3 regions of the Gilliamella sp. wkB195 genome follow, and region 2 is predicted to be linked to each of the others. Evidence: riboswitches for the same ligand, from Rfam matches in the RefSeq annotation. Region 2 holds a riboswitch; each other region holds the start of a gene.
What was found. Region 2 has a riboswitch for thiamine pyrophosphate ahead of thiM (hydroxyethylthiazole kinase). Riboswitches for the same ligand answer to the same signal wherever they lie in the genome.
Positions count from the first base shown of each region.

Region 1: another riboswitch for thiamine pyrophosphate. It lies ahead of tenA (thiaminase II); the one in region 2 lies ahead of thiM (hydroxyethylthiazole kinase).
Region 3: another riboswitch for thiamine pyrophosphate. It lies ahead of thiB (thiamine ABC transporter substrate binding subunit); the one in region 2 lies ahead of thiM (hydroxyethylthiazole kinase).

Region 1 covers NZ_LZGP01000018.1:6,198-17,823, reverse strand. Annotated here, with positions in the region: gene A9G08_RS04975 (aldose 1-epimerase family protein) at 1-400, shown strand, start outside; gene A9G08_RS04970 (UbiX family flavin prenyltransferase) at 530-1,117, shown strand; gene A9G08_RS04965 (pyridoxamine 5'-phosphate oxidase family protein) at 1,122-1,562, shown strand; gene A9G08_RS04960 (GFA family protein) at 1,619-2,020, opposite strand; gene pdxT (pyridoxal 5'-phosphate synthase glutaminase subunit PdxT) at 2,347-2,928, opposite strand; gene pdxS (pyridoxal 5'-phosphate synthase lyase subunit PdxS) at 2,928-3,812, opposite strand; gene A9G08_RS04945 (aminotransferase-like domain-containing protein) at 3,922-5,325, shown strand; gene A9G08_RS04940 (SemiSWEET family transporter) at 5,725-5,988, shown strand; gene A9G08_RS04935 (hypothetical protein) at 6,391-6,624, shown strand; gene A9G08_RS04930 (DUF1161 domain-containing protein) at 6,760-7,164, shown strand; TPP riboswitch at 7,201-7,289, shown strand; gene tenA (thiaminase II) at 7,341-7,985, shown strand; gene asnA (aspartate--ammonia ligase) at 8,032-9,024, opposite strand; gene A9G08_RS04915 (hypothetical protein) at 9,267-9,680, opposite strand; gene A9G08_RS04910 (hypothetical protein) at 10,749-11,626, shown strand, end outside.
Region 2 covers NZ_LZGP01000037.1:36,579-48,204, reverse strand. Annotated here, with positions in the region: gene A9G08_RS10105 (DMT family transporter) at 1-191, shown strand, start outside; partial or broken gene A9G08_RS11565 (tRNA uridine-5-carboxymethylaminomethyl(34) synthesis GTPase MnmE) at 477-650, shown strand; gene A9G08_RS10100 (MFS transporter) at 740-2,164, opposite strand; gene A9G08_RS10095 (M20 aminoacylase family protein) at 2,180-3,352, opposite strand; gene A9G08_RS10090 (heavy-metal-associated domain-containing protein) at 3,781-3,987, shown strand; gene thiD (bifunctional hydroxymethylpyrimidine kinase/phosphomethylpyrimidine kinase) at 4,184-4,996, opposite strand; gene thiE (thiamine phosphate synthase) at 5,008-5,649, opposite strand; gene thiM (hydroxyethylthiazole kinase) at 5,649-6,434, opposite strand; TPP riboswitch at 6,487-6,588, opposite strand; gene trkA (Trk system potassium transporter TrkA) at 6,643-8,004, opposite strand; gene trpS (tryptophan--tRNA ligase) at 8,119-9,114, opposite strand; gene A9G08_RS10060 (phosphoglycolate phosphatase) at 9,138-9,833, opposite strand; gene rpe (ribulose-phosphate 3-epimerase) at 9,826-10,503, opposite strand; gene A9G08_RS10050 (Dam family site-specific DNA-(adenine-N6)-methyltransferase) at 10,543-11,361, opposite strand; gene A9G08_RS10045 (SPOR domain-containing protein) at 11,371-11,626, opposite strand, start outside.
Region 3 covers NZ_LZGP01000024.1:351-8,539, reverse strand. Annotated here, with positions in the region: partial or broken gene A9G08_RS06180 (hypothetical protein) at 1-319, opposite strand, end outside; gene thiQ (thiamine ABC transporter ATP-binding protein ThiQ) at 942-1,643, opposite strand; gene thiP (thiamine/thiamine pyrophosphate ABC transporter permease) at 1,621-3,201, opposite strand; gene thiB (thiamine ABC transporter substrate binding subunit) at 3,216-4,214, opposite strand; TPP riboswitch at 4,255-4,363, opposite strand; gene argS (arginine--tRNA ligase) at 4,881-6,614, shown strand; gene A9G08_RS06155 (hypothetical protein) at 7,024-8,189, opposite strand, start outside.

The DNA.
Region 1 (11,626 bases), on a different contig from region 2:
AACAAAAAACTTTGACGAAATGGTTTATAACATCTTCCCTTATGCGGATTCAAAAAATCAAACTCAAGTGATGTTGGCTAACAAAGCAGGTGATAAAGGGGTTGGTATTTCATTTAATACTAAACAGTTACCAGTGCTTACATTATGGAAAAACACCGATACGCTTAAACAAGGTTACGTGACCGGTATTGAGCCAGGTACAAGCTTTGCCTATCCAGTTACTATTGAACGTGAACAAAAACGTGTTCCTCAATTAGAACCAGGTAAAAGCGCTGACTTTAAGCTAACATATAGCTTATTATCAAATAAAGAAGCTGTAAAAACTTATGGTGACAAAATTAAAACCATCCAAGGTAAACAAACTACAAAAGTAGTTGAACAACCAATGGCTAAAGAATAAGTTATATCAAATTCCACCGCTAACAAAAAGGTTAGCGGTGACTTTCACTCCGCGATTAAAAAAATTCCCATACCTTAACGCACTAATCTAAGTTAAAATAAATTCAGAAATTTGACTGTAGGAATCAATATGAGAAGAATGATAGTTGGTATAAGTGGCGCAACAGGCTTTGCTTATGGTATAAAAGCTTTAGAACTCCTAAAACCAATGGACATTCAAACCCATCTTGTCATATCAAAAGCGGCTAAAATAACCGGGAATTACGAACATTCTAAATCCCAGTTAGCACAATTAGAATCTTTAGCCGATATGGTCTATTCGGTTGACAATATTGGCGCTGCAATTGCTAGTGGGTCATATAAAACAATGGGCATGTTAGTTGCACCTTGCTCGATGCGAACACTGGCAGCAATAGCTCATGGTCTATCTGATAATTTATTAACACGCGCTGCTGATGTCGTTTTAAAAGAGCGTCGTCGCTTAGTGTTAATGACACGAGAAGCCCCATTACATCTAGGACACATTAAAAATATGGAAGCGGTGACATTAATGGGGGGAATTATTTTTCCACCTGTTCCTGCGTTATATCAACATATTGAAAGTGTCGATGATATTATCACTCATAGTGTTGCCAGAGCGCTTGATCTGTTTGATATTGATGTACCTAGTTTACCGCGCTGGGGTGAGGATATGAGTCTTAATCAAAAATTTGAATAAAATAATGAAATCATCTGACCATAAAATCGTGCAATTTATTAAACAGCAACATGTGTTAAGTTTGAGCCTAATATTAGCAGAAAACCAACCTTGGTCATGCAACGCATTTTATGTATTTGATGAAGTTAATTGGTGCTTATATTTCTTATCAGAATTGAAAACCCAACACGCACAAGCGATGCTAAAAAATCCTAATGTTGCTGGCACGATTAGCATTAGTCCAAAATCGATTGCCAAAATTCAAGGGATACAATTTACGGGCAACGCTCAATTGCTTGCTGAGAATCAAGCAAGTCATGCTTATAAACTTTATTATCATGCCTTTCCTTTTGCCAGAGTGATGAAAGCACCGATTTGGTCTATTCAATTGCAACAAATCAAGATGACAAATAACCTAATGGGTTTTGCGCATAAAACCCATTGGCAACGTAATGAAGGCCTTTAAAAGCAGACTTAGCTTTCGAAAATAAACATCATCCAGCGAATGATATTAACATCGAATTATTTTGGGGGGATTCCTTCTTCGAATTCAGGATAACCATCACAAATAATATCCCAATTCGCTTTTGAACCGGTATAAATATGAATACGCTTTTCTGCATTAATTGGTTCATTAATTAGGCCAATACGTAATCGATAACTATGATTATCATTATCACGACTAGAAAAAAGGTGTGAACCACATTGACCACAAAAATGGCGATTAACGCCTGAGCATGAAAAAATTTTTATCTTTTCTTCGCCATTAATAAAAGTTAAATCTTCCTTGTTAATGGCTGTTGCAGCATTAAAAGCCGAACCTGTTTGTTTGCGACAACGCGAGCAATGACAATACACAATTGTTTTAATCTCATTATTTAGTTGATAGACAACCTTGCCACATAAACAACTTCCTGTCATCATAATTTATTTACCTTTTTTATTTATCATTTGTTAACACATTATAAAGACAGATAAAAATAAATTACAAGTAATTTAAAAAATAGATAAAAAAAGTTGAGGAGCGGGGTTTTTGAGGAAAAAAAGCACCAATAATTAGTGCCAATAATCAAATAAACTAAATTTACTTATTTATCCGATTTATTCCCTTCAAATACATTAAAATCAGAAATAAGTTAGGAATAACTTAAAAAATAGAAAAAAAGTTGAGGAGCGGGGTTTTTGAGGAGAAAAAGGCACCAATAATTAGTGCCTATAATCGAATATCTTTTTATATAAGAGAAAAACAGTCAGCATTTTTCAATAAAATAGCGCATTATGCGGTTATCGGTCGTTAGTTCGGGATGGAATGAGCAGACTAAAATATTATCTTGCTCTGCCATTACGCAATGATTATCAATAAAAGCAAGTTGTGTGACTTGCTTGCCCGCCTTAGCAATATAGGGCGCTCGGATAAAAACAGCTGGAACTTGCTTGCCAATAGGTGCAATATCTAACATCGTCTCAAAGCTAGCAATTTGCCGACCAAATCCATTACGTTCAACCACAATATCCATCAAACCCAGTTGTTCAACTTCGCTATGGCTTGTTTCATTACCGCAAAGCACCAAACCCGCGCAGGTACCAAAGATCCCTTTACCTTGCTTGGCAAACTCTTGGATTGGTTCAAATAAGCCATTTTGCCGAATTAAACGACTTATTGCTGTTGATTCACCACCCGGAATAATTAAACCATCAACTTGACTCAATTGCTCGGGCTTTTTTACTGCAATTGGGATGACTAAATCAATAGTTGCAAGCATATTTAAATGTTCAGTCACTGCGCCTTGTAAATTAAGCACACCAATGGTTTTACTTGCTTTTGAGCTCATTACCAACCTCGCTCCTGCATTCTTTCAGATTCGCTTAATTTACTAATTTCGATACCTTTCATCGCTCCACCTAATCCTTTTGAAAGTTCAGCTAATCTTGGATAATCGTCAAAATATGTTGTTGCTTGAACGATTGCTTTAGCGAATTTTTCCGGATTTTGCGATTTAAAAATACCTGAACCAACAAACACACCATCGGCACCAAGTTGCATCATCAATGCAGCATCAGCAGGCGTAGCAATGCCACCAGCAGCAAAATTAACAACCGGTAGTTTACCCAGTTGTTTGATTTGTAATATCAACTCATAAGGTGCACCAATCTCTTTAGCAAATGTCATCAACTCATCTTTTGATTTACCAACAACTAAACGAATTTGTTCATTCACTCGACGTATATGCCTTACTGCTTCTACAATATTACCTGTTCCTGGTTCACCTTTGGTGCGTAGCATCGAAGCACCTTCACCAATTCGACGCAGTGCTTCGCCTAAGTCACGACAACCACAAACAAAAGGTACGGTAAATTCATCTTTCAATAAATGATATTGTTCATCCGCTGGTGTCAGCACTTCGCTTTCATCAATATAATCTACGCCCATGGACTCTAAAATGCGTGCCTCAACGATATGACCGATTCGCGCTTTTGCCATAACAGGTATGGTAACTGCTTTCATCACTTCTTCAACGATTGTTGGATCAGCCATTCGTGCTACGCCTCCAGCAGCGCGTATATCAGAGGGAACACGTTCTAAAGCCATTACAGCCACTGCACCTGCTTGCTCAGCAATTTTTGCTTGTTCGGCATTAACTACATCCATAATCACACCGCCTTTTTGCATCTGTGCCATGCCACGTTTTACTGTTTGTGTACCTGTTTTCATGATTACTCCTAATTAAATAAAGTATTATTCAAAATAAAATTGCTACAATAAACAGCCAATTGGACTATAATTAACCCATCCAATTATGCATAAATCAAAAAACTGATAGACGATGTGGAATAAACAAAAATTAGCGGCTTTTGACGGAGCACTATTTAAAAAAGTGATCCAGTTGATTGAAAATTACATTGAACAAGGGGTATTAATAGCGGGTGAGAGATTACCATCAGAGCGAGAGTTGGCTAAAAATCTGCACGTTAACCGCTCCACTATTGTCCATGCGCTAGATATCTTAACTGAACGTAATGTATTGGTTCGTAAGCAGGGTAGTGGAACCTTTATTAATGATCAAAAATGGGGGCTTCAAGCTTACTCCACCATTAACTGGCGACTGCCAGCCCATTTCTATCAAAATCGCAAAAGTGTATATCAACAAAAAGTATTTCAGACTCGTCAGCAAATGGCGAACATCTGTGATTTGGCTAATGGTGATTTACCAACTCATATGATGCCCAAATTAATGTTACCCAATATCACCTCTCATGAAATGGTTGCTTATGAAAAGCAAAGCGACATATTGCAATTGGGTCTACCTACACTCAAAGTGCAGATCGCCAATTATATGTTGAACCAATTTGGTATGATGGTTGATACCGATCAAATTTTAATAACCTCAGGAACGCAGCAATCCCTCTTTTTAATTACTCAAGGATTATTAAAACCTGGCGATGCAATAGGCATTGAATCACCTTCATATTTCTATTCATTACCACTATTTCAAGCAGCAGGCTTGCGGTTATATGGTATTGAGTGTGATGCTGAAGGGATAACCTTAGAGAGTTTACAAAAAGTCAGTTTAGAACGGCAAATTAAATGGTTATTTCTAAATCCAATATTTCAAAATCCAACGGGATGTGTGATGAGTAATCATCGAAAAAAACAGATATTGGCATTTTGTCGAAAGCAGTGTATTGGTATTGTTGAGGATGATGCTTATAGTGGGTTAGCTTTTGATCAAAAGAGTCATATCGACCCGATAAAAAAATATGATACCAGTAATCAAGTTATCTATTTAGGATCATTATCCAAATATATTGGTCGCAATATACGTATTGGTTGGATGATTGCACCGAAAGAAATTATCGAAAAACTAGCCAATATAAGGCATCACATTGACTCGGGATTAAGTATATTACCGCAACTTTTAGCTGAAGAATATTTGACTCATCACTACCAATCCCATCAAGAATGGTTACGCCAGCAATTAAAACAGAAGGCTAACCAACTAATAGATTGGCTTGATGACTATTTTAAAGGTGACATCAATTACCAGATACCCACAGGCGGTTTTCATCTATATGCCCATTTGCCCGTTAGCAGTCAGGCACAAGAGTTGGCTATTTTAAATCAATTACTAGCAAAGCATATAATAGTGTCACAAGGCACTGACTTTGGGGATCGAGTTGGCGCTATACGTTTAAGTTATGGTCATTTTGCAAAAGATTTGATGAGATAAAGCGAACTAAGTTTTTATTGATTGTTCTAACAGGTATTTGGCGTTAATAAATAGATCATAACTGCCTAGACAAACAAGGTAGGGTTAATCGGTAAACTTCAAATCTCATTATTGGATTGAATCTCAGCTAAATAATCACAAAACTATCAAAAAATCGCGGTTTTTATGCCTTATTAGCTATATTATATGATATAACAATTTGCGTTTGATATAAGGCATTCGTAGCAATAACATTTATTATTAAAAACCATATCCGATTACTTAAAATAGATTCACATAAAAAATCTTATCATTTTATTTACAAAATATTATCTGAAACCACGGTACACCAATATTTAACTCACTTGCTATATATGTTAGATTATTTGCTCCTTTCATATATAAGCAGGTAGGCTGATTTTGAATCTTTCTCCAAAAGCTTTTCACTATTTGGGTGTTATCGCAACACTTGCATCATTAGGAATGTACGTATCGTATATCCCACAAATTATCGACAATCTTCATGGATTTAAAGCTAATCCAACTCAACCTTTAGCGGCAGCAATTAACTGCTCATTATGGGTCTGTTATGGCTTATTACGACAAAAAAAGGATTGGCCAATTGCAATAGCTAATTTTCCAGGGGTATTATTTGGTTTAACCGCGTTTATTACTGCTTTATAAATTCTTGTTTTAACTCCCTTATATTTTCTTTATACAGCATAATATATGCTGTATTTTTTTATAATCACAATTCTTATGAAATAGGCTAGATAATTGTTACTCAAAAATTGAGAAATCAGAGAAGATTAAAAATTAACCTTGCATATAACTTATTAATTATTATATTGTTATGGAGTTATCAACAGGTTTGTTAAATACTTATCAAATAATAAAGTGAATAATTTAATCGATTAATCTAATTTATCGATTTACTATTGTTATCTAATAGTGATTAGACTATAGTAAAAGTCAGCCTATTTTTTAGGCTGGATTCATCTTCAAAATCTATCAGAATGTTATTTATACAAAGATTAACTAAATTTGATGATTAACAAATGAGTTTTATAAAATAAGGAAATCACCATGGCTGATATTAATCTTTCCGATGATTTGATAAAAGATTTTATCTACTCAATGTACCGTAAAGAGGTATTATTAAATTTAAAAGGTGTGGTTTTGACTGAAGAAGATCGCAAACAACTCCACGCAAAAAGAGACTTTGTAAATCAATTATCTGAAGCCGAATTATCCGATATTCGCTCATGGGTTCTAGATAAATTAAAATTACTTGAAAACCAACACCAAGAGCAGAATTAACTAAAAAATCTATACTAAGCTAGCTTTTTCAAATCTATTGATAAAATTTATTTGCAGCGTTATTCAAAACGATATGGACAGTTTAAACAATCGTTTTATAATGCATCAGTTACTCGATAATCTTAAGGAAAGATCATGAAAAAGTTAGCAGTAGTGTTATTATTAGGTCTCCCAGTTATTGCATCTGCGTCCAATTGTGACGAAATTAGTGCAAATATCGCCGAAAAAATTAAAAATAACGGTGTTAATGAAAATAGCTTCCAATTAAAACTTGTTCCTCAAGATGAACAAAATATTGAAGGTAAAATCGTTGGATCATGTGATCGAGGTAAACAAAGCATTGTTTATATTCGTACACCATCATCAAAATCAGTTAAAGATGAGCCTGAAACACCTGTTGAAATCACACCACAACCCGTCGAGTGCTACAGCCCTAGTAACGCTCCAGTTCAAACGCCAGCTTCGGCACCAGTAGAAAAAGTTCAAACTCCAGAGCCGACTTCTACAGAATCTCAGGAAACTGAACAAAAAGCAGAATAAACGGAAATTTAAGTAACCATTTTATAAATTTTATAATTTGTTTAACCGGGGTGCTATAGGCTGAGATTATACCCGTTGAACCTGATTCGGTTAATACCGACGAAGGGAGTTTAAAACACGTCTATTATAGAAATCTGTTTAACTCCTTATAGCGAATTTGTCAAAAAGGAGTCATTATGCCATCATTTAACTCACTGATTGAATCAAGCGAGTGGAAACACTATATTCAACATGATTTTGTTCAACAATTAGGAAAAGGCACATTACACTTAACCTGTTTTCAATACTACCTGAAACAAGATTATCTTTTTTTAATCAACTTTTCCCGAGCTTGGGGACTTGCAGTATATAAAAGTCACGACATTGCTCAAATTCGTCAATCATTAGAGAGTTTAAAAATCATTGTTGAAGTTGAACTCGATCTGCATATTGAATATTGCAAAAAATGGCACATATCTGAATATGAACTAAGCACATTAAAGGAAGCCAAAGCCAATAGCGATTATACACGTTATGTGCTTGATATAGGATTACAAGGCGATATATTAGATATACACATAGCGATGGCGCCCTGTTTAATTGGGTATGGCATGATTGCCAATTGGATTCAAGGTTGGGACGAAAACAACCCATATCGCTCTTGGATTGAGATGTATGCTAGTAAGGAGTTTCAACAAGCAGTACAAAAAGAAATTGCTTGGATAGAAGGACAATTACTTAATATTAGTGAAAACCGATTTAAACAATTAAGCCAAATATTTAAGCAAGCGACGCAATTGGAAATAAATTTTTGGCAAATGGCATTGGATAAAAGTGACTAGTAAATAGCATGCTTTACCATTTTAGATAAAACATGCTGAGCATGAATTATAAAAGTTGTTGATAGTTTTGCTTGGTTACATCATCCCAAACACTTGCTTGGACTTGCCCAATATGATGTTGTTGTAAAAGCAACATAGTTAGTCGAGATTGTCCAATCCCGCCACCAATTGTCTGTAAAAAATCACCATTAGCTAATGCCTTATGCCAAGCATATTGGAGACGATCTTCATTATTGGTTAATTTTAATTGACGCTTTAACGTCTCAGGATCGACGCGAATACCCATTGACGAAATTTCAAAACCACTATTTAAAACTGGATTCCAAACTAAAATATCACCATTTAATCCTTTAGACCCCATCTCATTATCGCTACTCCAATCATCATAATCAGGGGCGCGCACATCGTGTTTTTCTTTATTTGACAAATCACCGCCAATACCGATTAAAAATACTGCGCCTAACTCCTTAGTAATCGCGTTTTCGCGCTCTTTTGGTGACAAATTAGGATAACGTTTTAATAACTGCTCACTATCCATAAAAGTGATCGACTCTGGTAAAAAACAAGAAAGATGATATTTTTCTGAAACCACTTTTTCTGTAGCCTTAATAGCACTATAAATCTTCTCTACCGTCTGTTTTAAATAAGCTAGATTCCGATCTTCAGGACGAATCACTTTTTCCCAATCCCATTGATCGACATAAACAGAGTGAATAGGGGAGAGCTTATCTTCATCAGGGCGAAGTGCTTTCATATTGGTATAAATACCTTCACCAACTGGAAAATTATGTTGGCTCAAGATTTTACGTTTCCATTTAGCGAGTGAATGAACCACTTCAAATTGTGCATCAGGAATACTCTTAATATTAACCTGAACCGCCTTCTCAGTCCCAGATAAATTATCCTGAACACCATCACCAATTTGACTCAAAAGTGGGGCTTGAACTTCAATTAGTGATAAATTATTAGCTAATTGCTCAGCAAAAAATTGTTTAACAAAATTGATCCGTTGTTGCTGCTCTTTAAATGATATCGTCATGTCTCATCTCAAAAAGTGAATGGGTTAGTGACGATAAATTAAACTAGAAAACAGAAATATGCAAGTTAGAACATATACGGACTTTTTATAAAGCGCTAAGCACTATAATTAAATTCACAGATTCCCGATATGGGCAAGGACTGCATCACACATTAAACGTAAAAAATGAAATTAAATTACCCAATAATACAATATATTAGGTAATTATGTTTCATCATATAGGTAAAAGATAATTGAGTTAATTATTGATTAAAATAGGTGGAAACAATATGGGTTAAATTTGGCTTTTGCCATTTTGCGATGAACACAAAATTAGGTACTATAAATGGATACCTTTTGTTTTCAGCCAAAGTAAATTCAAGTTTGCTGGTAATCCAGCCTTTTTTGAACTTGAAATTTGAAATTGACGTCACCGGGATTCGAATAACATCATTCGTTAAATCTCCAGCGAGAGTTAAGCCAATTAAAATAATTTCATCGGACTTAAAATAAATAAGGTAGTGTTTAATATCAAAAGCGGCTGCGCCCTGAAAAAGTGCAAATCTCCAAAGTTTTGGGTGGATAGAACCATAAATTACTGATGAGCTATTAAAATCAGGTAATTCAAGTTTTTCAAATAAGGCTTTTATTTTTTCTAGCTTTAACCCATCATTCATGTTAATACTCCCTTGCGTTGAAAATTTACTCTTAATTAACACATTGTTTTTATTAAAAATCGAAGATTTTAATAAGTTGAGGGGATTGATTATAAAACTATTAAAAACTAATTAAAATAGAAATGTAGTAAGAGATCATAACTATCATATAGAAAAAATTCAGACTTACGAATGGATGAAATATGATCAGATAAGTTATTGCATAAAATCCTTTCGTAAAGGGAGAGGATATGTATTTAAAAATTAAATAGTCGAAGAAATCGTAATAAGCGATTGAGCGGCTTAGCGACGTTTGAATTACCCGCGGGTTTATTTTTGAGGTTTCTATCGCAAAAAAAGTTGAGGAGCGGGGTTTTTGGGGTTCTAAATTTTGTTTTGCAATGTTGCCTAAAATAAATAATTCCGTTCTAAATATGGCACTCTTTAGTTATCGTGTTTTTCCATCAAAAAAGTTGAGGAGCGGGGTTTTTGAGGTTCTCAATTTCACTTAAAAAATTATTAAAATATCAAAATCACTAAATTTCTAATTTAAAGCCCTAAAATAAAATTTTCGAGGATCAATCGCTCTAATTTTAAAGATTTGTAATCACAATATCTCTAATTAAAACAGCAGTTAAATAATTATAAACTAGAACCATTTTAGAACCTCTTTACGAAAGTTAACGCAAGTGAGTGAAAAAAAGTGTTGCATCGTGTTTTTCCAATCACTATACTTTTTACACGGTTTTAGCTAATGGGCTAAAATTTGACAGAAACGTGTAAAATTGCAAATTAATCAAAAAATTACTTGACAGGGTAGTCCAAAATGCATTATAATTTTCAACAGGCAACAGGCAACAGGCAACCTGGCCAACCTATCTTTTAAATTCGTCTAAGTCCAGCTCTCAGCTTAAATTTTTCACTGAAACTTGTTTTTCCACGCAATCAAGTGAAATTCCGCGAATTTTCGCGCGATCGCTCCCGCGATCCTCCTCTCGATCTTTTTTCCGATCGTTTTCCGGATCCTCTTTCAGATCCTGTTTTCGATCCTTCAGCTTTTCCAAATTATCCCGGCAGATTGTTTTTTTCGTGGCTCTTTTCCTTCCTTTTTCTGGTCACGCATTGACATCACAGACAACTAGGAATGCGATACAGGGTAGTGCACCGTATCTGACTTTCGACGGTGGTCGTACACGTGCGGTTGATGCTAACGGTCTGCTTGGGATTACGCTATCTAACGGAATTAAATATACACCTTCAACCAATACTTCATCTTCTTCAGCACCAATCGCCTTGCCGGCTGCGGGTCAGAGTTTTGCTGATATTCGTATGTTCGTTCCTACTGATACAAATTCAGTCGATTTAAGTACTCTTATCGGTCCACCTAATAATTATTGGGGTGATGATGATGGAGATTCTGGCGTTAGTGCTACTGGTCGTTTAAGTTTATCTATCGTTGATAAAAACAATCAAGCTGTATCACGTAGTACTGTGCCAGAGATTTGTAAGGCACCTTATCGCGTTACATTATCCAGTACTGGTGGTACATTATCCACACGTTATGGGGTTCCTAATAGTCGAGCTTTCAATGAAAGTAGTGTGACTTATTTCTTGAATCCTAAAGCTACGCCGGTGGTTTGTTTTGCCAGACCTAGTCTGAGTTTAGGTTCATATCCATATTCTGGTCTTTCCAGGATATGGGACCAAAATAATGGTTTTCTTCCTCAATCAACTGACCCATCACGCTATGCTTCAAACTTTCCTACTACTGGTGCTAATGGATTGTACTTTGATTTACTTATTGGCGGGGGTAATCAGGCGTTGTCTTGGTCTCCTGTTTCTCAGGGGGAGATCACAGTCACAATGTCTAATTCTACTTCTACAAGTGTACGCGTTACTTTAACTGGTCCTTTCGCTACCGAATCCCAGCATGATTCAGCCAATCCTGGTCGTATTTCTATACCTAC
Region 2 (11,626 bases):
ATGTTGGGATAAAAGAACTCGGTGCAGCTAATACTTCATTGTTTTTCAATTTCGTACCTGTTTTTACTTTATTACTTGCTTTTATTATGGGCACAATACCCAATTTATTACAGTTAGCTGGAGCTCTTTTAGTTATAAGTGGAGTGATATATGCGACAGGATCTTATCAAATATTAAAGATGAATCGTTAAATAGTCTTAATATCACATACAATTCAATAATCATTATTTGACATAATTAGCCATAAGTTCGAGAGGTATTTTGTTTGAAGAATTTTTGAATAACATGTCATTTAATGTTTTGTGCAATGACGGTTAAGTAGATTTGTGATCGTTATGGCTATTCCCTCATTCAATTATTAGTACGAAAAGGATAAGCTATTACCCTATTATGTGATCATATCAAATAGGTAATGTGTTTTCTTGTAGCTCAGAATGAGACTTTTTGGCTTATTACTGACATTTATAAGTACTTAAAAAGCAGCAGAGCATTTAAATAATGGTAAATATCAGCTCACAACATTTCATGCTGGTGAACTATTAGAAGAACAACTTAGACTTGCGCAAGAGTCATTGAGTGAAATCACTGGCGAATTTACCTCCAATGATCTACTAGGGCGCATATTCAGCTCATTTTGCATTGGTAAATAAGCTGAACATAATGTTGGTTAGAAATATAGGGATATAAATAAAAAGTCATATCCCTATGAAGTGTTTTAAGAATTAAAAATTAACTTAAGCTATTTATTTTTGCCGGCATTATTTGGAACTAAAAATAAAATTGAAATAAAACATAACAGACAAAATCCGACATTAATCCATAATCCAATTGCTGCGCCAGTTGCTATACTTTGACCACTGGCAATAACTGCAGCATAAATTGATGCTGAAATGGCGACACCAAAAGCACCGCCTAATGAACTTGCCATTTTATATATTCCTGATGCAATACCAACTTTATCTTCAGGGGCGCTAGAAATTGCTGTGTCAATCGAAGGTGTCGCATAAAAACCTAAACCAAGACCAAATAAAATGTAGCCACCTAATACTGAAATAATATAAAGCATATCTGGTAAAAATGTCAGCGTCATCAATGCAATTCCGGAACCAGTAATTAACGGTCCCATTAACATTGGTTTTTTCGCACCTACCTTTTGTAAGATTTTTTCACCAACACGAATCATACATAAAACCGAAACTAAATAACCAATAGTTAATAATCCATTTTGGAAAGAGGTAAACCCTCGCCCCTGTTGGGTATAAGTGCTGGCCACAATTAACGTGCCTGCAACAGCATTTAGCATAAAGTTGGATAAGGTAGCACCACGGTAAGGGATATTTTTAAATAATGCAAAATCAATGAAAGCGCCACTCGCTTTACTTTTTTCAATAACAAAAAATAAAATCATAAAAACAAAACAAACGGTAGCCAACGATAATGTTGCTACACTAGTCCATCCAAAAGTAGAACCTTTGGTTATCACAAGATTTAATGAAACTAACGTAATAACAAAAACAAATAGCCCTACATAATCAAATTTTGGCAGACTCGAAGGATCTTCAATTTTGGTTTCAGGAGTTCCTTTCAACAAAAGCATACCTAATACAGCACAGATAATAGAGATTATAAAGATCCATTGCCAACCTAAATAAGTCGCTATTGCACCGCCAGCAAGCACACAAGTGCCCGAGCCGCCCCAAGATCCAATCGACCAAAAACTCAATGCACGCTGACGATCTTTACCTTGATAATAGGTTTTCACTAATGCTAAAGTCGATGGCATAATACAAGCTGCAGATAAGCCTTGAATAATGCGTCCAAAGGTAAATAATATTTCTCCTTGGGCGAAAATCAAACAAAGACAACCAATAATACTTAAAATAAAACCAAAGTAAGTAAAACGAACTCGTCCAAAGCGATCAGCTAAACCACCAGCAACCACAATAAAGCAGCCAGAGAAAAGTGCAGTCAAACTTACTGCTAAATTAAAAGAGGCTGGAGTGATACCAACAGTATGCTGAACAGCCGGTCCAACATTGACTATTGATTGAGCAAACAGCCAAAAAGTAATAACCCCTAATACAATGCCTAATGTTAACCGGTTATAACTTTTAAATTGCGCGGTACTAGAACTCTTTGAAGTTGACATATTTAAACCAGACATAGAAGCGATTTATCCTTATTTACTTAAATATGTTTCAGTTAATGCAACCCAATATGACGCAGCAGGAACAATACATTTATCATTAAAATCATAACCAGGATTATGAACACTACAAAATCCTGGTTCGTCTCCATTGCCGATAATCATATAACAACCATTTGGATTGCTCTCTAACATAAAAGCAAAATCTTCACTGCCCATAAAAGGATGGCAATTATCATGAACACGATCTTTACCGACTAATTTCCGAGCAACTTCTAATGCAAATTTTGTTGCATTAGCACCATTATGTAAAACAGGGCTACCATTGATATGTTCGATTTTAACTGAGGCGCCAAAACTTTCCGCCTGCGAAGTGGCAATTTCGGTAATACGCTTGAGCAATAAAGTCCGGGTATTATTATCTAATGCTCTGACGGTTAGCTTCATCAATGCATCGCTATTGACCACATTGGGGGCTTCGCCAGATTGAATACAACCAATCGTGATAACAGCTTTCTCAAAGGGTGAAACATTGCGGGAAACAATACTTTGTAAAGCAATGCCAATATAACAAGCAACAAGCGTCGCATCAATTCCTCGCTCAGGCATGGCTCCATGAGCACCTTTCCCATTGATGGTGATATGAATCGTATCGGATGAAGCCATAAGAGCACCGTTTTTAAAATAAAAATGGCCTTCCTTAAATCCGGGCATATTGTGAATACCGAAAATCACATCACAAGGAAATTGTTTAAATAAACCCTCATCGACCATCACTTTCCCACCATATAACAACTCTTCAGCTGGTTGAAAAATGACATGTAAAGTCCCATCAAAGTTGCGTGTTTCGGCAAGATATTTAGCTGCACATAGCAAAATAGTGGTATGCCCATCATGACCACAACCGTGGAATTTACCATGGCTAACACTGCTCCAAGGTTTACCCGAAGCTTCAACAATAGGTAATGCATCCATGTCAGCTCTAATACCTATTTTCTTATTACTAGCGCCATTTTTCAAAACACCAACGACGCCAGTTTTTGCTAGACCACGATGAACCTCATAGCCCCATTCAGATAGCTTATTTGCAACTAAATCACTGGTTTTTTTCTCTTCAAAACCTAACTCAGGATGTTTATGAATCTGATGTCGAATATCAACAAATTCTTGTTCTGTTTTTCTAATCGTTTCCATAATATGCTGCATTTTAGGCTCCTAATTAACCTGAATATCGTTTATGAGAAAAAATAAAAATGGAACTATACATCTAAGTTAAAATTATATTTAAAAACAAAAACTATCTTTATTATCAAAACCACATAGATGAATAAATATACAATCTAATTTTGTATAAGTCGATTATTTCTGTTATTCAATTTTTATTCTTGAAGGATAACCTTGCTTATTTTTCTTGGCACCATGGTTTATTTGAGTATAAAGGAGCAGAAACGCTCAATCATTACGTTTTATTAATAACAGATATAAATCTTATAAATTTTCACTATTCTGAGGTGTTTTTTTTGTAGGCTTATTGGCGTAATATAATCACTATACTTTATATGACAGACAAATTTATTTTAATTATAGATGTTCCAACGTTGCACTAGATGAATTATAGATAACAAAAGGGGATAATGATGAAATTAATCGTCGATAATATGAGTTGTCAACATTGTGTTAAAACCATTACTAAAGCAATTAATGATATTGATCCTAAAGCTAAAGTGACCGTTGATTTAGCGAAGCATGAGGTTGATATAGAAGGTGGTACTATCTCACAAGAAGCTGCAATTCAAGCCGTTAATCAAGCGGGGTTTGAGTTTGTGGGTATTTCGTATTAAGGCAATACTATTTACAATTTCTCATTTTAAACGATTAAGACAATCGCTTAAATACTAGATAATACAAATATCCAATAGCCTCTATTTGATTAGATAATGCACTAAAAAAGTTTTCATATACTTCATTGGCACGGATTGTCGATGAAGTATATAGCTGTTGAAAATAGCGTTTGCCGAAAATACTACATTTAGCTTTCTAGCCTTTTCCTGCGGTGTCCCACCATTGATAAAAATGGTGAGTAGGTCCAATTCCTTTACCAATTTTCAAATTATCTGCATTTTCAATGGCACCTTGTAGGTATTTTTTTGCTTGTTTAACGGCTTCTTCTAACTCATATTTTGGTAGTAATGCTGAAATAGCTGCCGATAATGTGCAACCTGTACCATGAGTGTTTTTAGTTTGGATACGTGGTGATGCCATTCTGATGATCTTTGTTGGCGTGATTAAATAATCCGGACTTTCTTGACTTGGCAAATGTCCCCCTTTCATTAATACTGCCTGACAGCCTAATTTGAGTAGCTCATAACCCTGTTGTTGCATTTCATCTTCGTTTTGTGCCTCATGACAATCAAGTAATGCTGCTGCTTCTGGAAGGTTAGGGGTGATGATGGTGGCTAATGGTAATAGCAATTCTCGAATAGCGGTAATGGCATCATTTCTCAATAAAGGATGCCCCCCTTTGGCTATCATTACCGTATCAAGAACAATATTGGCAATAGGATTATTGCTTAATAGATGATTAACCGTGGTTACAATCTCTTTATTCATCAGCATACCGATTTTAACGCTATCAATATGGATATCTTGATAAAGTGTGTTAAATTGAGCCTTAACAAATTCGGGTGGCACTTGGTATATGCTATTAACACCTTGTGTACTTTGTGCGGTTAAAGCAGTAATGACTGACATCCCATAAGCGCCAAGCGCTGAAAAGGCCTTTAAATCGGCCTGAATACCTGCACCGCCACTAGGATCGCTACCCGCTATAGTTAATGAAACTGTTGTCATGGTTTAATTTCCTATCTTGCTTGTCTTATTTTTCTAATCAAATCAGATGTGGCCTTAGCAATATCTCCTTGCCCGCAAATTGCGGATACAACGGCAATACCTTCAATGCCAGTTTGAATCACTTCAGTTAAATTGTTTACACCGATACCACCGATCGCAACGGCAGGGCATTGTTTTGCTTTAACAAGTTCAGTCAATTGGGCGATGCCTATTGCTTCTGCTGCATCTTTTTTGGTGGGGGTTGGATAGATAGGGCCAATACCTAGATAATCGACTAGTTGCCAAGGAACGCGCTCAAGTTGCGAATAATTAGAGACTGAAAGCCCTATCCATTTATCTTCTCCAATTAATCGTCGTGCAACTTCGACAGGTAGATCGCTTTGTCCAACATGAACACCATCGGCATCGACAGCTAAAGCTATATCAATATGATCATTAATCAATAGTGGAACTTGAGTGTCGATTAATACTTCTTTTAAAGCTTGGGCGGCTTTATACCAATTTCTACCTGAATATTCTTGTTCTGAACGTAATTGAACGGCAGTAACACCATTTTCAACTGCAAACTTAGTGGTATTAACCATACCATTTATGCCATCACAAAGTACTGGGTCAAGTACTAAATAGAGTGTTAAATCAAGTTGCTTCTTCATCAAAAATCCTTATTTGTGGTGAAAAGAGAAAGTTGGTCAATAATTGACATAGCAAAAGTACCTAGCCCTTGCTGTTTATTAGCGAGTTCACCCGCTTTTTTCATCATAAAGCAGGCTGAAGCAGTAGCCTTTAAATGATCTTCAGAACTTGCAATCAATGCTGCCACAATCGCAGATAATGAACAACCAGTACCAGTTACTTGTGTTAGCGCGATATCACCCCCAACAATGCTATAAACCTGCTCACCATCTGTGACATAATCGGTCTCACCTGTTATTGCAACAATGGTTTGATATTTCTTGGCTAATAGCATTGCCGCATCTAATGCAGAATCAGTAGAATCCAGCCCATCAGGCCCTTTTGATGATGATTGTTGACCACTTAATGCTAGAATTTCTGAAGCATTTCCTCGAATAACTGTCGGTTTAAATGTTAATAATTGCTTAGCAATTTCAGTACGATATTTCAATGCTGCTCCAACTGCGACAGGATCTAATACCCAAGGAGTTTGATTAGCTTTTGCGGCGGCTAGTAACATGCTTTTAGCGCTGTGACTATTGATCGTGCCAATATTAATTAACAAACCATTTGCAATGGCAACAAAGTCCTCAACTTCTTGCTCAGCTACCACCATCGCTGGTGAAGCCCCAATCGCCAAAAGAACGTTAGCAGTGTAATTTTGTACCACATCATTGGTAATACAATGGATTAAAGGTCGCTTCTGATGAACTTGCCCAATAAAAGGAATGGCATCCTGATTTGAAAATAATTTAATGACCGACATATTCTTTCCTTATCTAATAAATAATATTAAGGGAAGAATGTGTCAAAAGCGGTAATTAAGACAGAGACTTCCCTACGCTGGCATGATCCAGATCAGGTTCAACGGGTAAATTCTCAGTTTTTTGCTCTAACAAAAAACACCCCGAGTCTAAATAACAAATTTGGATAAAATTGAATCTATTATGAACTGAGTTTAAAAATTAAACAAGTTATTGTAATAATCTTTCTATATCACTAATGGCTCGTCTATCCGGTAAGAAAATTATTAAATGATCGCCATCTTCAATCATTAAATCCGTATTTACTATAATTACATCTTCACCACGAACCACGGCACCAATCGTAGCACCTGAAGGTAATTTTAAACTGTTAATATTTTTACCGACTAATTTTGAATTTTCCGCTTCACCACGAGCAACTACTTCGACAATTTCCGATTCACCTTGGCGTAATGAGACAACTTTAACTACACCCGTTTGCCTAACATGGCTTAGTAGTTCTGAAATAGTGGCATGTTGTGGTGAAATCGCGATATCAATAACACTATCGTTAATCAATTCTAAGTAGGCTTGTCGCTGGATAAGAACGATGACTTTTTTTGCCCCCATTCTTTTTGCCAGCATAGATGACATAATATTGGCTTCATCATCGCTAGTGACCGCCACAAACAGATCGGTTAACTCGACTTGCTCTTGTGATAATAATTCTTGGTCTGATGATTCACCATGTAACACGGTGGTATTAACTAACTGCTCAGCTATTAATTCAGCTTTTTCTGCATTACGTTCAATCAACTTAACTTGATAATCATTCTCTAAACGTTTAGCTAAAGCAATGGCAACGCCACCACCACCGCTAATAATAATACGTTTATAAGGTTTTTCTAGCCGTTGTAGTTCACTGGTTACAGCTTTAATGTTAAGAGGAGGGGTAATAAAATAAACCATGTCTCCAGCTTCAATTAAAGTCGAACCTATTGGGCGAATAAAACGATTTTGACGATAAATAGCAACAACACGCGCTTCGACATGTGGTAAATGCTCTTTAAGTTCGGATAGTTCGCTCCCCACTAACGCACCACCGTAATAAGCGGTTACAGCAACCAAACAGACACGATTATCATAAAACGAAGCAAACTGTAGAGCACCAGGATATTGAACTAATTGGCTAATATGATTTGTAATTAAGTTTTCAGGAGCAATAATATGATCGATGTTGATACAATCTTTATTGAAGAATGGGTATCTTTCATCGTTATATTCAGGAGCACGGATTCTAGCAACTTTTTGTGGAATATTAAACATCACATGCCCAATCTGACAAGCCATCATATTTACTTCATCAGAATTGGTAACGGCAACTAACATATCGGCTGATTCCGCGCCAGCACTCTCTAATACTTGTGGGTAAGATGATTTACCGCAAATGACTTGTAAATCAAAACGCTCTTGCAAAGATTGCAATTTATCATGATCTTCATCAACGACAGTCACATCGTTCTGCTTTTCAGTTACTAAATATTCAGCAAGTGCACTACCAGTTTGGCCTGCACCAAGAATGATAATTTTCATAATAAACCTATTATAATCAAAAGGCCTCAACCTAACTCATTATTAGAACAATAGAGCTCATATCAATTAAAGCCGTTTGATATTGTTTAGTAATAATCGCAATCTTATTTTAGATTATACAAAACCGATTGCATCATAAACCTTCTTCAACGTAGGCTCTGCTTTAGCGCGAGCTTTTTGTGCTCCTTCTTGCATAATTGAAAGAAGATAATTTTCATCATCTCGATATTGATGATATTTTGCTTGTAAACCGGTTAACATCTCGATAACTTGATTCGCCACCTCGGTTTTTAGATGACCATACATTTTGCCTTCAAACTCTTTTTCAAGTTCAGCAATCGGCTTACCTGTAATACCTGTCAAAATATCTAACAGATTTGAAACACCGGCTTTGTTTTTTGAATCATAACGTACAACAGGTGGTTCGTCTGAATCGGTCATTGCCCGTTTAATCTTCTTCTCGACATCTTTCGGATTCTCAAGTAAACCAATAACATTGTTACGATTCTCATCTGATTTAGACATCTTTTTGGTTGGATCTTGTAAAGACATCACACGAGCACCTACTTTAGAAATAAACGGCTCAGGAACAGTAAAAATATCGCCATAAAGTGCATTAAAACGCATAGCGATATCACGTGATAACTCGAGATGTTGTTTCTGGTCATCACCTACAGGAACTAAATTAGCTTGATATAACAAAATATCAGCAGCCATTAATACTGGATAATCAAATAGCCCGGCGTTAATATTTTCAGAGTGACGAGATGACTTATCTTTAAACTGCGTCATACGGCTCAGTTCACCAAAATAAGTATAACAGTTCAACGCCCAACCTAATTCAGCGTGAGCTGGTACTTGTGATTGAACAAAAATAGTACTTTTTTGTGGATCGATACCACAGGCCAAATAAAGCGCTAACGTATCAAGTGTTGCTTTTCGCAACTTATTAGGATCTTGACGGACCGTGATCGCATGTTGATTGACAATACAATAAACGCAATCATATTCATTTTGCAAAGACACCCAATTCTTCAAAGCCCCTAAATAGTTGCCTAATGTTAGTTCTCCTGATGGCTGAGCGCCACTAAATACAATTGGTTTACTCATAATTTATTCCTAATTTATACTCATTATTTTTTTGCATCAGCCTTTGGCTGAGGTAATAAGGTTAAAATATCTTTAAAATCATCAAATAAAAAATCAGGCTTGCTAGATGCAATCGACACCCCATAATTATAACCATAACTTAATGCTACAGTCGGGCAATTAGCATTTTTAGCAGCAGTAATATCATTCTTTGAATCACCAACAAACAGCAACTGATCACTAAACAATCCAAAGGTTGCCATGACTTGATAAAGTGGGGCAGGGTGTGGTTTCAACTTAATCACATCACCACCACCAAGTACCAATGAAAAGTATTCTTTAATACCTAATGACGTCAATAAAGCAGGTAAAAATTGTGCAGGTTTATTGGTAACTAAAGCTAAGGGATAATGATTTTCATAAAGCGTTTTTAAGGTTTCTTTAACATGCGGGAATAGCGTTGTTTGCTCATCCATAACCTTATCATAATGATGATTAAACAACTGTTTCGCTTTATTGAAATCCTCTTTAGACGGATTGCGACCAATCACGTTGAATACGCGTTCGAGCATGACATCAATGCCATTACCGACCATGTTTTTTACTTGCTCATTAGTAACGGTGGGTAACTCCAAATCTGCTAACATCTTTTGTGCAGCTAAGGCAAGGCCAGGCACACTATCGACTAAAGTTCCATCTAAATCGAAAGCAATAGCTTGAATATCATTTAACTTAGCCATGGTTAACACCTTCTAATTCTTTACGCATTGCATCAATTACGGCTTTATAATCCGGTTGACCAAATATTGCCGAACCAGCAACAAACATATCAGCACCCGCTCTGGCAATTTCAGCGATATTATCAACTTTAACACCACCATCAATTTCTAAACGAATCTTTCTGTCAGACTCAATAATGCGCTGTTTAACTTGTTGCAATTTTTTTAGAGTACTTGGTATAAATGATTGTCCACCAAAACCTGGATTAACGCTCATTAATAAAATAATGTCGACTTTATCCATCACATAATCCAAATAATCTAACGGCGTTGCAGGATTAAGTACAATTCCTGCACTGCAACCATGATCTTTAATTAATTGCAAAGAACGGTCAAGGTGAATAGTAGCTTCAGGGTGAATAGAGATATTAGTTGCGCCAGCTTTGGCAAATGAGGTAATTAAATCTTCAACCGGCGAAACCATCAAATGAACATCAATCGGAGCCTTAATACCATAATCACGAAGAGCCTTACAAAACATACTACCCATCGTCAAATTTGGTACAAAATGGTTATCCATTACATCAAAATGGACAACATCGGCACCAGCGTCTAATACTTTCTGCGTATCTTCTCCAAGACGAGCAAAATCAGCGGATAATATTGATGGTGCAATAATAAACTCTTTCATAACATACCTCTACTAATAAAACCTTATACATAAAATAGGTTATTTTTGGTACAAGGCTAATATTTCATCAATTTTTTTGCGTCCTTCGCCAGCACAGCTAATTGAGCGTCGCATTTCTGCACGGTAAAGATGGCGCGCTTTACTATATAACGTTCTGGTATACTCTGTATCGTGATTTGATAGTAGTACAGGAATATTTTTTTTATAAGCAATTTTTTCTGCTAATTGTGACAATCGCTTATGTTCTTCAAAACCAAAATTATTGGAATAATAAGCCGTAAAACCGATAGATTCATTTGGAGAAAGATAAGGCGGATCACAATAAATGACAGAATTGCGTTTTGCCATTTTCATTGCTTCATGATAAGGAGTACAGATAAACTCAGCTTTTTGTGCTTTTTGAGCAAAATAGTAGAGCTCCTTCTCAGGAAAATAGATAGTTTTGTAACGTCCAAAAGGTACATTAAAAAGCCCGCTATTATTATAGCGACATAAACCGTTATAACAGTGGCGATTCAAATAGACAAACAAAAGCGATCGTAGATATTGATCTTTACTATAATTAAAGACATCTCGTAGCTGATAAAAAGCCTCAGCTTGATTATTCTGATGATTAAATAATAGCTTAAGATCATTAATAAACTTATCAGGATTGGATTGTAATAACCTAAATAACGCAATTAGATCATGATTGATATCAGCTAAAATATAACTTTTAAAGTTTGTGTTTAAAAAAACAGAACCAGCGCCTACAAAGGGCTCAATGAGTTGGTCCCCTTCTGGTAGATATTGTTTAATTGTGTCCACAAGCTCATATTTTCCTCCAGCCCATTTTAAAAAGGCTCGTTGCTTCTTCAACGGAAACTCCTATTTTGCTGATTTTTCTTTATTAATTGTTTCACCAGATTTAATCCAAGGCTTATCTTTTTGTAGTGCACTTGGTAAAGATTTGATCGCTTTTCTGGCTTCGTCAGCAGAATCATATGTACCTTTAACTAATATATACCATTTAACATTATTTCGTTTGGTTTCATAAATTTGGTAATTAGTGAGATTATGTTCTTTAACCAATCTTTTCAAACCATCAACTGAACTAGAAGAACTAAGTTGAATTGAAAACTGA
Region 3 (8,189 bases), on a different contig from region 2:
CATCATCATCCCCCCAATAATTATTAGGAGGACCGATAAGAGTACTTAAATCGACTGAATTAGTATCAGTAGGAACGAACATACGAATATCAGCAAAACTCTGCCCCTCAACCGGCAAGACGATTGGGGTTGTAGATGATAAATTGGTAGAAGGCGTGTAATTAGTTCCGTTAGATAGTGTAATCCCAAGCAGACCGTTAGCATCAACTGCACGAGTACGACCACCGTCGAAAGTCAGATAAGGTACACTACCCTGTATCGCATTCCTAGTTGTCTGTGATGTCAATGCATGGCTGGAAAAAGAAAGGAAAATAGCCACGAAAAAAACAATCTGACGGGATAATTCGGAAAAGGATCGAAAACAGGATCTGAAAGAGGATCCGGAAAACGATCGGAAAAAGGATCGAGAAGAGGATCGCGGAAGCGACCGCGCGAAAATTCGCAGAATTTCACTTGATTGAGTAGAAAAATAAGCTTCAGTGAAAAATTTAAACTGGGTGCTGGACTTAGACGAATTTAAAACATAGGTTGGCCAAGTTGCCTGTTGCCTGTTGCCTGTTGAAAATTATAGAACATATGCGACAATCCTGTCAAGTAATTTTTTGATTAATTTACAATTTTATATTTTTCTGCTAAATTTTAGCCTAGTAGCTAAAACCGTGTAAAAAGTATAGTGATTGGAAAAACACGATGCAACACTTTTTTTCACTCATTTACGTTAACTTTTGTAAATAGGATCTAAAAAGGATCTAGATGATAATTGATTAAACGCTGTTTTAATTAAAGATTATCATCATTACAAATCTTTAGAATCACTGTTATTCATCCTAAAAAAATTATTTTAGTATTTAAAATAGTGGTTATGATCATTTAAAAGTTTTAAGTGAAATTTAAAACCTCAAAAACCCGGCTCCTCAACTTTTTTTTACGGAGAATTCTAATTATGAATAATAACTTATCCCTAACAATTTAGCTATCTCTTGATTTTCAGCTAGCTGTTTTGGTTCTGCATTAAATATGACGTTTCCATTTTCAATAACCACACAGCGGGAAAAATGGCTAAGTGACTCATCCAGATAATGCGATACCATCATTAAGGTCAGATTAAATTCACTACAAACCTGATTCACCAATGCCAACATTTCAAAGCGAAGAGCTTGGTCAAGAGCAGAAAATGGCTCATCTAATAATAATATAGGACGATGTTGTATAAGACAGCGAGCCAAAGCCACGCGTTGCCGTTGGCCACCCGATAGCTGTTCGGGATAGCGATGGTTAAAGCCTTCCAGCCCTACACGAACCAGTATATCATTAATAGTCGTTTGTTCAGCTCGACTCAGTTTTAATGTCGGCTTAATGCCTAAAGCAATATTTTGTTCAACCGTTAGATGGCTAAATAAGTTATTTTGTTGAAATAGCATCGATACAGGGCGTTTACCGGGTAACGTTGTTGTGACATTTTGGTTATTTAAAATGATTTGTCCTGATTTAGGAAAGATGAACCCCGCAATCAAGCTAAGTAATGTACTTTTGCCCGCGCCACTTGGTCCGACAATAACAACCCGCTCTTTAGCAGCAATATTTAGCGTAAAGTGCATGTTGAAGTTGTCATATTGATATTCAATTTTTTGAAGTTCGATCATAATCCATCACAACCAATAAACTAAAAGATAAAAGTAATAATATCGCCGCTGTCACGATACTTTCTTGATAATGATAATGCGATATCTGTTGATATAAATAATAAGGTAACGTGGTCACCGACTGCCCGCCAAACAGAGCTATTACCCCAAAATCGCCCAATGACAATATGGCAGCAAGGGCAAAACTCATCAACATAAGGCTTTTTAACCCCTTAAAATCGACCAAATAAAAATGCGTTAATCCATTGATATTAAGGGTTTGGGTTAATTGCCAATAGCGTGCAGTAATATCATACATCGGCGTAGCTAAATTTTTAAGGATGAAAGGTAGCGCCATTAACCCATTACAAACCATAATTAATAAGCAGATAAAAACAGTGTGATGACTATAACCAAATAACAATAAAAACAATCCCGATGCTAATACCATGTTTGGTATGGCTAATATCAGTGAGGCAACCAGCATAAGCCGATTACTTAATTGACGTTGTTGGTTAATCAATAGTCGGCAATTGGTCCATAGCAAAAGTAACCCAAGTAACATCGCTATCATAGCGGAACCTATAGCAATAAGGATTGAATAGAGTAAGGCTTGTTGCAACATCGATGTGAGTAATGAGATTTGGAAAAAATAGAAACCTTGAAAAAGTATGGTAATCATCGGAGACAGGATAAATAATCCCCCTATTACGATAATGATCATGCTAATCATTTTTAGCCAATTGGTTATCGGTAATTGATAGTTGGAGTGACTAAATTTAACACTCAGCTTTCTATCATTTCTATTTATTTTCTGCATCAAGCTGATAAAAACAATACAGCAAACCAACTGCACGCAAGATAGCAATGCGGCTTGTAATAGATCAAAGTCTCGCACCGCTTGATAAATAGCCACTTCCAACGTGGTGTATTTTGGACCACCACCCAATGCAAGCACTATGGCAAAACTCGAAAAACAGAGCATAAAAATAAGTGCTGCCATAGGCAATATTTGTCTACGAAGTAACGGCCATTCAAGTAATTTAAAATAGGTAAATGTTGAAAAATTAAGTTGTGCCGCTAACTGTCTTTGTTCTATAGCAACACTGTTTAATGTTTTGTAAAAGAGCACACAAGCATAAGGAAAATTCAAAAAAACATGAGCCAACAAAATACCTTGCAAGCCATAAATAGGAAATGAAAATGGGATATGCAGTACTTGGCAAATGTAAGCCAGTAAACCTTGTTGCCCATATACCGACAACAACCCTGTCACAACCACTAAAGCGGGTAAAATAAAGGTAATTGGCATTATTTTTATCAGTAACTTTTTACCTTTAAAATCAATAAAGGAGAGCGCCTTAGCCATTAATATTGCTGATGCCAGCGAAAGTATTGTCGATAACAAAGCTTGATAAAAAGTGATCCAAACAATATGAAGTACATAACTATCAAGATAAATCGTCAAATTTCCTGACTCCAAGGCAAATCGCCAAATAGCAATAAGTGCCGAGCTTAAAATGATGAGTATTAAGCTCGCAGCACTTATTCCGGGTAATAACGATTTAAATTTTAACATTGACGATACGGGATCTATTGACTAATTGCCGATTGCCATTCTCGAATCCAAGCTTTTTGATGTTTTTCAATCTCTGCTGGCTCAAATTCTAACGATTTATTGACCGAATTAATTTGCGCAAAGGCATTAGGTAGATCCGTTTTGATAATCGGATACATCACATTTTTCTCAGCAAATTGGTGTTGGACTTCAGGTGTCAGCAAATAACGTAAAAATTGGCGCGCTAGGTCAATTTCTTGACTGTATTTAATAATTCCGGCGACTTCAACTTGACGATAGTGTCCTTCATCAAAAATAGCTGCTTCGTAGTGATGCTCGTTTTCATTAATGATATGTGCCACTGGCGATGTACTGTAACTAAGTACAAAATCCGCTTCGCCTTTTAAAAACATACCATAAGCTTCGCTCCAACCTTTGGTGACTGTCACCGTGTTTTTAGCGATTTGTTGCCACGCTTCTGCTGCTTTATCACCATAAACTTTTTTTACCCAAAATAGTAAACCGAGTCCTGGTGTACTGGTTCTTGGATCTTGGTAGATGATTTTCAAACCGGCTTTATTTTCAACCAGTTCATGTAAAGAATGAGGTGGATTTTTGACTTTGTTATTATTGTAGATAAAAGCAAAATAACCAAAATCATAAGGCATAAAACTATCATCCCACCAATTGGTGTTGAGATTGTCGGGTTTAGCGATTTGATGAGGAATAAGAATATTCGCTTGTTTGGCTTGCTCTAATAGGTTGTTATCTAACCCTAAAATAACATCCGCATTCGTTTTATCGCCTTCAAGGCGAATACGATTTAAAACCGACACACCATCACCTAATGTCACAACCTCAAGTTGGCAATTGCATTGGGCTTCAAACCCTTTTTTGATTGCCTCACCGGGTCCCCATTGTGACATAAATGAATTATAGCTATAAACCGTCAAAGTGGGCAGTTCTGCATTGGCTAATGGGCTAAAAAGTGAAAATAGAAAAATAACAGGTAGTAAAAAGTTTTTACAAAACATTTTGCCTCCAAAGAAATAGGTAAAAGACAAAAGGTTTGAGCAGATATAATAACTCAAATCCCTCCGCTGGCATTATCCAGTTCAGGTTCGACGAGTTATGTCAATCAATCTGACACTCTCAGCCCACTAGGGCACCCCGTTGAGAACGACATTAGTTTAGAGGGTGAAGGTATAATTGTAAATAGTTACCTTCAACGGTTGCCTGCAAACTTATCTATGATTTTGGAAGAGAGTAACTGCGCTTGATCAAACTGATAGCTTTATAAAATTTCCGCTTAGCCCCATTTGTAATCAGAAAATCGATTTCTTGCTTATTTAAGGAGTGAGTGAGTTTTGCATATTCATTCAAAAGGATATTTTCACCATGATTATCATAGTATTTTGTCAATTGTGAATCTTATTTCTTGCAGATGACCTTGAGCAAACACCGAAGTTGAAAAGAGCAAAAGGATATTGATAATCAGGTAGTTAAATAAATTTCGGCACCTGTTTTCTCTTTATTTTTTTATCTATTTTATAATTGAGTTGATAGATTACATCTAAATAAAAAAATTTTCGTTTATAAAAGAATCAGCTATTTACTTGTCCTTAACTAATCCCACAGTGACAATTTATCAATTTATCAGTATTATATTGGGCATTTTATTTTAAACGATTAGGTTCAGTGTGAATATTCAACAACTATTAACACAACGTGTTTCTCAAGCAATGATTATGGCGGGTGCTGATAAAAACTGCGACGCTTTAATCAAGCAATCAGCTAAAGCCCAATTTGGTGACTACCAAGCAAATGGTATCATGTCTACCGCTAAAAAATTGGGAATGCCACCACGAGCATTAGCTGAAAAAGTTTTACAACATCTTGATATTGATGATATTGCCGATAAAATCGAGATCGCCGGTCCTGGTTTTATTAATATCTTTTTAAAAGATAGTTGGATTGCTGAACAAAACGAAGTCGCGCTAAATAGTGATAAACTGAATATTACTTTACCAGCCAAACCACAAACTATTGTGGTTGATTACTCTGCACCAAACGTAGCAAAAGAGATGCACGTCGGCCATTTACGCTCAACCATTATTGGTGATGCTAGTGTCCGAGTATTAAGCTTTCTTGGTCATAATGTTATCCGTGCCAACCATGTTGGTGATTGGGGAACCCAATTTGGGATGTTAATCGCCTATCTTGAAAAAATGGAAAACGAACATGCCAACGACATGGAACTTTCAGATTTAGAATCGTTCTATCGCGCAGCTAAAAAACATTACGACGAAGACGAAGCCTTTGCCGAAAAAGCCCGTAATTATGTCGTAAAACTTCAAGGTGGTGACCAATATTGCCGTGAAATGTGGCGAAAACTGGTGGATATCACCATGACACAAAACATTGCCACATATAAACGCCTTAATGTCACCTTATCGGTTGAAGATACAATGGGCGAAAGCATCTATAACAGTATGCTACCAGGCATTGTTGCCGATCTAAAACAGAAAAAATTAGCGGTTGAAAGTGACGGTGCCATCGTCGTATTTCTAGATGAATATAAAAATAAAGAAGGCGAACCAATGGGTGTTATTATCCAAAAACGTGATGGTGGCTATCTTTATGCAACAACCGACATTGCCTGTGTAAAATATCGTTACGAAACACTTCATGCTGAACGTATTTTATATTATACCGATTCACGTCAACACCAACATCTAGAACAAGTTTGGGATATCGTACATAAAGCGAAATATGTACCAGAATCCTTAAAACTTGAACACCACATGTTTGGAATGATGTTAGGTAAAGACGGCAAGCCGTTTAAAACTCGCTCAGGTGATACCGTAAAATTAAACGACCTGCTTGACGAAGCAACAGAGCGTGCAGAAGCACTAATTAAAAGTAAAAATCCCGATCTTTCTCCAACAGAACTTGCCAAAGTGATTGATGCAGTAGCGATTGGCGCAGTGAAATATGCCGACCTATCCAAAAATCGTACCACCGATTATGTTTTTGATTGGGATAACATGTTGTCATTTGAAGGCAATACTGCACCTTATCTACAATATGCCTATACACGCGTACTGTCGGTGTTTAGAAAATCAAATATCAACGAAGATAGCTTAACTGGTAATATCAATTTAGGCACGGACAAAGAGCGAACATTAGCAATTCGATTAATTCAATTTGATGAAACCGTTTCAACCGTTGCTGCAGAAGGCACACCGCATGTGCTGTGCGCCTATTTGTATGATATCGCCACCCTATTTTCTAGCTTCTATGAGCACTGCCCAATTTTGGCAGCCGAAAATGAAGACTTGAAACATAGCCGTCTAAAACTGGCATCTTTAACAGCAAAAACCCTTAAAACCGGTTTAGATATGCTTGGAATTAAAACGGTTGAAAAAATGTAACAAAACCAGCCACCGATATTGTTCAATATCGGTGGTATATCGCCACTTAAAAACATCTTAAAAATTTCAGCATTTAAAATTGAGGGGAGTTTTATAAAACCAAATTCATCCCAAAAAATCCTCAACTTTTTGATATAAAAACACAACTAAACGCCACAGCTTAAAGCTGGATTATTCATATAAAACAATATTAAAAAGTAGGATTTAGAACCCCAAAAAAACCGCTCCTCAACTTTTTTTGAGATAAAAAAATGCAAAAATAAACCCGCCGAGGCGGGTAATTCAAACGTCGCTAAGCCACAAACTCGCTTTTTATGGCTAAACGACGTTGACTCTTAGCTTACTTTTAATGACTCAACACTATTTTTTATGCCCCCCGCCCTAAGGATTAAGGACGAAGAAATAAAAACTAAGGATAGGCACAAAGTCCGTCGCTGCCTAAGAGGCTCTGCCTCACCACATTACCACGCTGCGTACCCACGATAACCTGGTCACGACCAATGGAGTCACTAGTCCAGAAAAAAAGTTCGAAGGCGGTGCCAACGGTATTATAACCCCACTCAGTGAAAAAACCCGAACCTATATGACGCATAAAACTATTACCAAATGAGGAAGGAGTGGCACTAGGTACAACTAAATCTTTACGAACTGCATTGGTTAAATCCTTTACGCGAGGCATTCGATAACCGATACCATTACACCAAGATAAGGCAGGAGAATAATTGCCATTCCAAGAAACACGGTGGACGAACCACTGCTTCAAAGTAAAACCATATTTAACAACTGGATTACCTTGACCATCACGACCGACCAACTCGAAGGTCTGAGGCAAAGAAGGTTTGGAAATACGACTAGGATTGTCTGAATTAATCTGGAATCTAGTAGCGGAAGGACCAGTTAAAGTAACACGAACGCTTGTAGCTGTAGAATTAGTCATTTTAACTGTGATACCACCCTGAGATATTGGAGGCCAAGACAACGCCTGACTACTGCCACTAATAAGTAAATCAAAATACAATCCATTAGCACCAGTAGTAGGAAAGTTTTGACCGTAAGAGGATGGCTCATTTGACTGAGTGAGAAAACCCTTAGTAGGGTCCCATATCAAAGCTGGGCCAGCATAACCACCTGAATTAGGTCTGGCAAAACAAACCATCGGTGTAACGTTAGGGTTGATGTAATAAGTTACACTACTTGCACTGAAATCACTACGATTGGGAACGCCATAACGTGTAGATAATGTGCCGTTAGTACTTGATAAGGTAAACTTATAAGGTGCCTTACAAATTGTTGGCACTGTACTACGTGATACAGATTGACCATATTTATCGACGATAGATAAACTTAAAGAACCTGTAGCAGTAATGCCAGAATCACCATCTTCATCCCCCCAATAGTTATAAGGCGGACCGATAAGAGAACTTAAAGCGACTGAATTAGTATTAGTAGGGACCAACATACGAATATCAGCAAAACTCTGACCTGCAACCGGTAAGACGATTGGGGTTATAGATGAAGAATTGGTAGAAGGCGTATAATGTTTACCATCAGATAGTGTAATACCAAGCAGATCGT